DNA from 2 places in the Bacillus sp. FJAT-42376 genome. Region 2 is predicted to be linked to the other one. Evidence: riboswitches for the same ligand, from Rfam matches in the RefSeq annotation. Region 2 holds a riboswitch; the other holds the start of a gene.

Region 1 (4,212 bases), 2.0 Mb from region 2:
GGCTAAAATCCCTCTTGGTAATCAAACGCTCGCTTTTGTACCAGCCAAGGACGGGCTGCGGACAGGAATCCATGCTGTTTCTTTTTGTGAAAAACATCAGAAGGAACCGAGAGAAAAACACTGGATGGGCGGCACTTATATCTTGTAAAAAAATAGTTACAGAAATTACCTCCTTATGTTAACATTTAATAAAAGTTTGTTAACATAAAGGGGGCCAAGTGATGGAGAATCAAAGGAATAAACTAAGAATGCTGATTTTGTGCGGGATGTTTGCGGCGATTACGGCTGTATTTGCCCAGATTGAAATTCCCCTTCCAATTGTTCCAATCAGCGGACAGACACTAGCGGTTGGAATAGCCGCGACCATTTTAGGGAGCAGGTATGGTGCACTGGCTATGATCGTTTATGCAGGACTTGGTGCTGCAGGCCTTCCGGTTTTTGCGGAGGCCAAAGGCGGTCTGCATATTTTGGCGGGTCCTACAGGAGGGTATATTATTGGCTTTATTGCCGCGGCATTTATAACAGGATTCGTGCTTGAGAAAACAAAATTCTCACTTCCCTGGGCTCTTTTGGCAAATGTCATTGGAATGATTGTAACACTGGGGTTTGGAACGGTCTGGCTGAAAATTGTCCTCGGTCTTTCTTGGACTCAAGCGCTGGCAGCCGGGGTCTGGCCGTTTATAGCAGTCGGCTTGATTAAAGCTGCACTTGCCAGCTGGATCGGTATTTCGGTCAGAAGAAGACTTGTTCAGGCAAAACTGCTTAAACAATATTTTCATGCCGCTTAAAAAGATGCCTCGAAGCTCTTCCTTTCAACTGGATGGGCTTCTTTTTGTTTGGAAAAAAACCGAATGGTCTCCCGTACGATTAAATCCTGGTCATAATCCATGGATGCTACATGGTAGGAATTCGGCAAAGGAACCAGCATTTTTCTGTATGAGGGAATCATCTGGTAGATTTGGTGGGAACACACAGCCGGCACGACATGGTCTTCCGGGGAATAAAAAACGATGGCAGGACAGCTGACCTCCTTTAATTTTGCTTTCGCTTCGTTCATGGCCGTTTTTAATTCAGAAATGGCTTTCAGCGGAACCGTGTTATATGTGATTTCTTCTGCTGTCTGATCTTTTATATCCGGTTTTCCTTCCGTTATAAAGCCTGACTGCTCCGTAATATGCTGATAGGCCGGAACTTCAAGAGCGGCATTTATAAGAGCAATTCCATCCATTTCCCTGAATTTGCCTGCAAGCTTCAAGGTAAGACTTCCTCCCATGGATTGCCCGACGACAAAGACTTTAGAAAAGCGGCTTTTCATGCGTGAATAAGCTGTTTCCAAAGAACGATACCAATCCATCGCCGTGCAACTCTCCATTTCAGTCGGGCAGGTGCCGTGGCCGGAAAGTCTCGGAGCATATACAGAATATCCAAAGGATGCAAATTTTTCTCCCAGCGACTCCATGCTTTGCGGAGTTCCATTGAAGCCGTGGCATAAGAGAATACCTTGTTCAGAGCTTCCGGAGATGGAAAATGATTGAGCACCTGACATGACCCGTTTCAATTCTTTCATAAGCACGTTCCTCCTTTTATAAGTAAACAGACAAATAAAAAAACCTTCTCTGCACGGGCGGCTAAGAAAGTTTGCAAAACCATTTCTTATCGTCCAAAGCAGATTTGCTTTGCTGGTGGGAGCACCTTTCCAATCGGAGGTTGCTGTGAAGTCATAGAGCCAGTTCTCTCGTTCACTCTTGATAAATTTATTAATCCTATAAAATTACTTGGTTTTACAATCGTATCATGACGGATAAATGGTGTCAACATAGACTTGTACATGCCGGGCATATGGAATAAGCTATAATTATAAAAATGAACGGAGAATGGAAGTGGAACGATGACGAAGCTTGGGATCATCAGACATGGAATAACGGAATGGAACATGGAAGGAAGAGCACAGGGAAGCTCTGATATACCGCTTCATGCAAAAGGTCTGAAAGAAGCGGAGATGCTTGCCGACAGGCTAAAAGAAGAAAAATGGGACCTTTTATACTCAAGTCCTTTAATGCGTGCAAAACAAACGGCCGAGTTTATCAGTGAAAAACTGGGCGGATTAGAGATTATTACAGATGACAGAATCCGCGAAACAGGCGGAGGGCGGATTGAAGGAACGACAGAGGCAGAGCGGCTGGAAAAATGGGGGATTGGCTGGAGAGATCTTGACTTAGGCAGAGAACGCTCCGAAGATGTAGTGAAGAGAGGCCTTGAGTTCGCAGAGGATCTTGTGGAAAAGCATCCTGAAAAAAATATTTTAGTGGTTTCCCACGGTTCTTTCATCAGGCATTTGCTGCAGGCGCTTGTTCCAGCAGAGGAGGAATTGGAGGCTTTAAAAAACACTTCCATTACTCATCTTATTCTAGAGGACACAAAATGGTCGTGCGGTCTTTATAACTGTACAAAACATTTGAGTTTTGAAATAGAGTAAAAAAAGAAGCTGTCCAGAAAGCATTCGTGGAGGGGTCTCACCTGTTACGCCGGTCCCGCAGGAGTGTCGCTCTTTTGCTTCAATCAATCTGGATTAAACGGCAAATGTAAAAAGGGACACGCTTTGAATGCGTCTCCCTTTTTTGGTAAGTGAGACTTTTCAGACAGCCCCTTTTAATCTTTTATACATCACTTGATGAGGTCCAATTCCTTCTAATTCAAACACATTGCCGATTTTTTGCAGTCCCTGCTTCTGATAGTACTCTTCTACCGTTGTCCGTGCATTGCACCACCATAAATCTGCATTTCTTCCGGAGAGTACTTCCTCCGCTTTTTGAAGAAGTGAACTGCCTGCTTTCATGCTCCGGTATTCAGGAAGGGTTGCCATTCCTCTTAATCGGTACTGGGAAGAACCGGTTAAAAGAGGGAAAGCCTCCTCGTAAAAGGAAGCGATGCTGATGAGTGTTTCACCGATATAGCACCCGAGGTGAAAAGTGTTTTCTTTTTCGTCCGCCTCATAGCGGCATTCGCGGACTGGCTGGCCCGGTCTAAGAACCTTTTGACGGAGCGGAACGGTTTCCTCCGCTTTTATGAATACGATGTTCATGTAGTCACCTCCCTGGATTCGTTTAAAATGGATTGGATCAGTTCTTGTACGGATTGACTCCTGCTGAGCCGCGGGCTTTGACCGCACCATAAAGACATGAATTCTGCGTCGTTTTGTTCTAAGGCAGCTTTCCGGATTTTTTTTGTTGCTTCATTTTGCAGAGGATACGGTAGGATTCTTGTTTCATTTTCCATTTCGTAAATGAACTGATTTTTAATACCGCGGGCTTCTTTTCCGGAGAATGCTTTAGTGACGACGACCTGATCCTCCCGTGCGTTTAGAACGGCTTCTTTGTATGCAGGATGTGCGCTGCTTTCGTATGTTGTCAGAAATGCTGTTCCCATTTGAACCCCTTGAGCGCCAAGGCTCAATGCAGCCCGATATCCTCTTGCTTCCATAATTCCGCCTGCTGCAATCACCGGGACCCGGACAAAATCACAAATTTGCGGAACAAGGGACATCAGCCCTACCATGTGATGAATGGGAGGACCGGAAAATGTCCCTCTATGTCCGCCTGCTTCACTGCCTTGAGCAACAATTGCATCCATTCCCTGTTCTTCGAGAAGAATCGCCTCCATCACAGAAGTAGCGGTTCCAATGATAAAAGTTCCATTCTTTTTTAAATCGTGAACCGCTTCCTTTGAAGGCATCCCGAACGTAAATGAACAAACAGGGACCTTCTCCCGCAAAATGATTTCGAGCTGCTCTTCAAAAAAGTTTGTCTGTTCAGTGGATAAAGGAGGATTTTCCTGGACATCAAGTTCTTCACTAAGGGGGCGGAGTGCCTCAAACGCATTTTGGACTTCGCTTGGAGATGCATTTGTTTGCTCGGGAATAAACAGGTTGACAGAATAAGGAAGATCCGTTCTTTTTTTTACTTCTAAAATTAGGGCGGAGAGCTCTTCCGGCGGCATGTACCCGGCCCCGATTGAACCAAGGCAGCCGGTTCGCGACACGGCCAGTACGAGCCCGGCTTCTGTAATTCCCCCCGCCATTGGTGCCTGGATGATAGGGTGATGGATTCCGAGACGTTCAATTAAGGATCCAGTCATATTCATTCCTCCATTCTCCTGTGAAACTTAGACATGGAATAGCTGAAATCCTTCATTTAAAGGAAAAATAGAGGCTGC
Region 2 (4,212 bases):
TGTATATGACCTTTGTATTCGGACGGATTTTGGATGCCACGTTATGAAGATCCGTCATATCCACAAACGTATACTCAATGCCAAACCGGCTCAGCACCTCTGTGACCATGCGGTACGTTCCTCCGTATACGTCCTCAGTAACCAGAACATGATCCCCTTTTGACAGCAAAAGGAATGCGGTCGAGATTGCGCTCATTCCGGATGAAAAAGCAAATCCCCGCGTACCGCCCTCAAGGTCGGCAATCGCATTTTCAAGCACTTCTCTCGTCGGGTTCCCGGAGCGTGCGTAATCGTATTTACCGAACTGATCAAAATCGGACTGGTGGAAGGTGGATGATAAGTGGACGGGGACACTGACCCCTCCCGTTTCCTTATCTGTCTTATGGCTATTGTGCAGCAGCTTTGTCTGGATGGACCAATCAGTATTGCTCAATTTTTTCCTCCTCCTTCACAGCCTGGAATGCCTGCTTTAAATCGGCTATCAGATCTTCTGCGTGCTCGATTCCGACCGAGAAGCGCAGAAGCCGGTTACAGACACCGTTTGCCGTACGTATTTCTTCCGGTATATCCATATGCGTTTGAGTGGCTGGATACGTCATTAAACTCTCAACCCCGCCTAAACTTTCAGCGAAGGTGATCGTTTTCAACTGTTTCAAAAAAGGATTCACCCATTCCTCTTTCGCGATCCGGAACGACAGCATGCCTCCCCGGCCCGGGTAAAGCACATCGGTTACCTCCGGGGCTTCTTCCAGGAATCCGGCTATTTCAGCTGCATTCTGTTCATGCTGCCTCATCCGAAGCGCGAGCGTTTTTAACCCCCTGATCAATAGCCACGAATCAAACGGTGCGAGAACCGCGCCGATCGCATTATGATGGGAAGCGAGTTCCGCACAAAGCTCCTGCCCTTTCGCTACCACGATCCCGGCAAGGAGATCATTGTGTCCCCCGAGGTATTTAGTCGCACTGTGGATGACAATGTCCGCTCCGCTCTTAATCGGCTGCTGAATAACCGGTGTGTAGAACGTGTTGTCCACGATCAAAAGCAAACCATGGCGCTTCGCTACTTCAGCCACCGCTGCAATGTCTGCCTCCTGCATAAGCGGATTCGTCGGTGTCTCCAGAAAAATCGCTTTTGTATTTGGCAGAATCCGGGCCTCTGTATCCCCCAGGTCAGTAAACGTATCATATTGGAAAGTTAAGCCGTATTTCCGCCATTCCTGTTCAAACAGCCGGTACGTTCCTCCATAAATATCGGAGGAAACAATCAAATCATCTCCGGTTTTAAACAGGGCCATAATCGTTTGGATCGCGCCCATTCCAGAGCTGAAAGCAAAGCCCTGATCTCCCCCTTCAAGGTCAGCCAGTGCTTTCTCGGCAATGGCACGGGTCGGATTGCCGGTCCGGATGTAATCAAAACCGGTCGATTCCCCAATGCCAGCGTGCCGGTAAGCAGTCGTTAAATAGATAGGAGGATTGACAGCGCCCGTGGTCTGTTCACTGCGGTTTCCAATTTGAGCCAGAATCGTTTCTGTATGTTTTGTCATTTTTACACCCTCGTTTCTGAAAAATAGAAATTCAAAAAGCCTTCCTCTAAAATAAGAAGAAGGCTTGTCGCTGAACAGTTCTTCTTCTCATCTCCCAAGCTCGCTTGCTGGATTTAGCACCTTGGCACGCATAAAGCGTTCTGCCGGTTGCTGAGGTTTCGCAGGGCCAGTCCCTCCACCTCTCTGGATAAGAATAAATAATCGGAAATATATGAATTTTGTATAACCTTAACGCAATTCTATGAATTTGACAAGCCTTTCATGCAAACTTTCCCCATTTTCTCCGCAACAGCATTTTTTGCCGAATCATGATAAAATAAGTGGAAGCGAATACAAATTAAAAGCGGAGGGCGCTTGCCCAGCCGTGAGAGACGGTGGAGCTTCTGACCGAAGGGCGCTTTTTGCCCTGACAGAAGAAGCGAAGCGGCCGAACGGCTAGCGCCCGGAGCTAGACGCAAAAACTCAGTACAAACATCTTATCCGTTATACTCCTAAAGCGGAGGCGCTTTTAGGAAGGATGTTCTGCTAAGTGCGCGGCGTCCTGCCGCAACGCAGAACTGACCTGCCTCCTGCAGGCCCCCGACAAGCATAAGACAATCAGCCGGAGAAAGGCGTTTTTCCTTTCGCAGGTTGAGTGGCTTATGACCTCGAGGGGCTAGGCGCCGGAGCTAGACGCAAAAACTTAGTACAAACACTTATCCGTTATACTCCTAAAGCGTAGGGCGCTTGCCCAGCCGTGAAAGACGGTGGAGCTTCTGACAGAAGGGCGCTTTTTGCCCTGACAGAAGAAGCGAAGCGGCCGAACGGCTAGCGGCCGGAGCTAGACGCAAAAACTTAGTACAAACATCTTATCCGTCATATTCCAAATGCGCAGGGCGCTTCTAGTATAGAAGTTCTGCTAAAAGCGCGGCGTCCTGTCCTGCAGCCCCAAAGAAGCAAACGGCCGGAGCCAGGCGCAGAATCGGATTCTAATCATGATCAATCTATTCATCTGGAGGATTTAACTGTGGAGAAGCAAACTGGAGTCGTTAAAGAATCGTCTTTTTTCTCAGAAGCATTGAACGAAGAATTGACTGTCCTTACATACTTGCCGAAAAACTACTCCCCGCTGTATAAATACAGCTTGCTCATTGCGCAGGATGGACAGGATTATTTCAGGCTCGGGCGCATTGCCCGGCAATATGAAGCACTGCTTGAAAACGGCGATGCGGAAAACCTGATCATTGTCGGAATTCCATATCAGAATGTTCAGGACCGGCGGGCTAAGTACCATCCGGACGGAGAAAAGTTCTCTGCCTATAAACGCTTTCTTGCCCATGAACTTGTCCCTTTTCTAGACAGAGAGTTTCCAACTTACCAGGTTGGACAGGGGCGGGCGCTGATCGGGGATTCTCTCGCAGCGACCATTGGTTTTATGACAGCCCTCGACTATCCGAGTATATTTGGTAAAATAATTATGCAGTCACCTTATGTAGATGATCAAGTGCTCAAGGCGGCCGAGGCAGCTGCAAGTGCTGATATGACCATCTATCATCAGATCGGCAAAAAAGAAACAGAAGTCAAAACGACTGCGGGCAAGGTGGAGAATTTCATCGAACCCAATCGCTTATTGCAAAAAGCGATCGAAAAAAAAGGATTTCCCTACACATATGAAGAATTTGATGGGGACCACACATGGACACATTGGCAGCCTTTGCTTCCAAAGGCGCTTAAAGCCATGTTTTAATTAAATCATCCTTACTACTGGAGGGAACCTAAATGAAATATGGAATTGTCTTATTCCCGGCTAAAAAACTTCAAGATCTGGCGAATTCCTATCGAAAACGCTATGACCCTCACTATGCACTCATTCCGCCGCATTTGACGCTTAAGGCTCCGTTTGAAGCGTCGGATGAAGAAATTAAGGCGATTTCCAAAGAACTACGATCTCTTGCCAACGGCCACAGTCCGATTAAGCTGGAAGTGCAGAAAATCAGTTCTTTTTCACCGGTTAACAATGTTATTTACCTGAAGGTAGAGCCAACAGATGAACTGATGGACCTTCACGCCGCGCTGCATTCCGGTTCCCTTGATTCCAAGCCTGAGTATTCTTTTGTCCCTCACATTACGATTGGCCAAAAGCTTTCCGATGCGGAGATGGCGGATGTTTTAGGACAGCTGAAAATGCAGGAAAATCATCACATCGAACTGATTGACCGTTTCCATCTGCTGTACCAGCTTGAAAACGGTGCCTGGACGGTTTATGAAACGTTTATCCTTGAAAAAGGAGAACTCTAATGCACGCAAAAGTTGTCCAAACGGAAAAAGAAATGCAGGATGCCTTCTCAATCCGGATGAAGGTATTTGTAGAAGAACAGCAAGTGCCTGCAGAGGAAGAAGTGGACGAAAATGAAGAAACATCGGTCCATGTCGTTCTATACGACGAAAGCGAGCCGGTCGGCACAGGCAGAATTCGTGAAGTAGACGGATACGGCAAGCTTGAACGCATCTGCATCCTCCCTTCCCACCGAGGAAAAGGCGCAGGCAGTCTGATTATGAAGGAGCTTGAAATTGTTGCTGCTCCCAACATTGAGAAATTCAAACTGAATGCCCAGACGCAAGCCATACCTTTTTACGAAAAGCTTGGGTATGATGTCCGTTCCGGAGTTTTTATGGACGCCGGCATCCC

What was found. Region 2 has a riboswitch for S-adenosylmethionine ahead of CEF21_RS08795 (methionine biosynthesis PLP-dependent protein). Riboswitches for the same ligand answer to the same signal wherever they lie in the genome.
Region 1: it holds a riboswitch for S-adenosylmethionine, as region 2 does, so the genes downstream of both, CEF21_RS20050 (alpha/beta hydrolase) here and CEF21_RS08795 (methionine biosynthesis PLP-dependent protein) in region 2, are expected to answer to the same signal.

What each region holds. Positions count from the first base shown of each region.
Region 1 is NZ_CP033906.1:3,979,476-3,983,687, reverse strand. It holds gene CEF21_RS20060 (VOC family protein) at 1-148, shown strand, start outside; gene CEF21_RS20055 (biotin transporter BioY) at 222-788, shown strand; gene CEF21_RS20050 (alpha/beta hydrolase) at 785-1,567, opposite strand; SAM riboswitch class I at 1,651-1,755, opposite strand; gene CEF21_RS20045 (histidine phosphatase family protein) at 1,889-2,476, shown strand; gene CEF21_RS20040 (GNAT family N-acetyltransferase) at 2,636-3,082, opposite strand; gene CEF21_RS20035 (NAD(P)H-dependent flavin oxidoreductase) at 3,079-4,140, opposite strand.
Region 2 is NZ_CP033906.1:1,734,779-1,738,990, reverse strand. It holds gene metC (cystathionine beta-lyase) at 1-433, opposite strand, end outside; gene CEF21_RS08795 (methionine biosynthesis PLP-dependent protein) at 420-1,544, opposite strand; SAM riboswitch class I at 1,629-1,738, opposite strand; gene CEF21_RS08790 (alpha/beta hydrolase) at 2,551-3,270, shown strand; gene CEF21_RS08785 (YjcG family protein) at 3,303-3,821, shown strand; gene CEF21_RS08780 (GNAT family N-acetyltransferase) at 3,821-4,212, shown strand, end outside.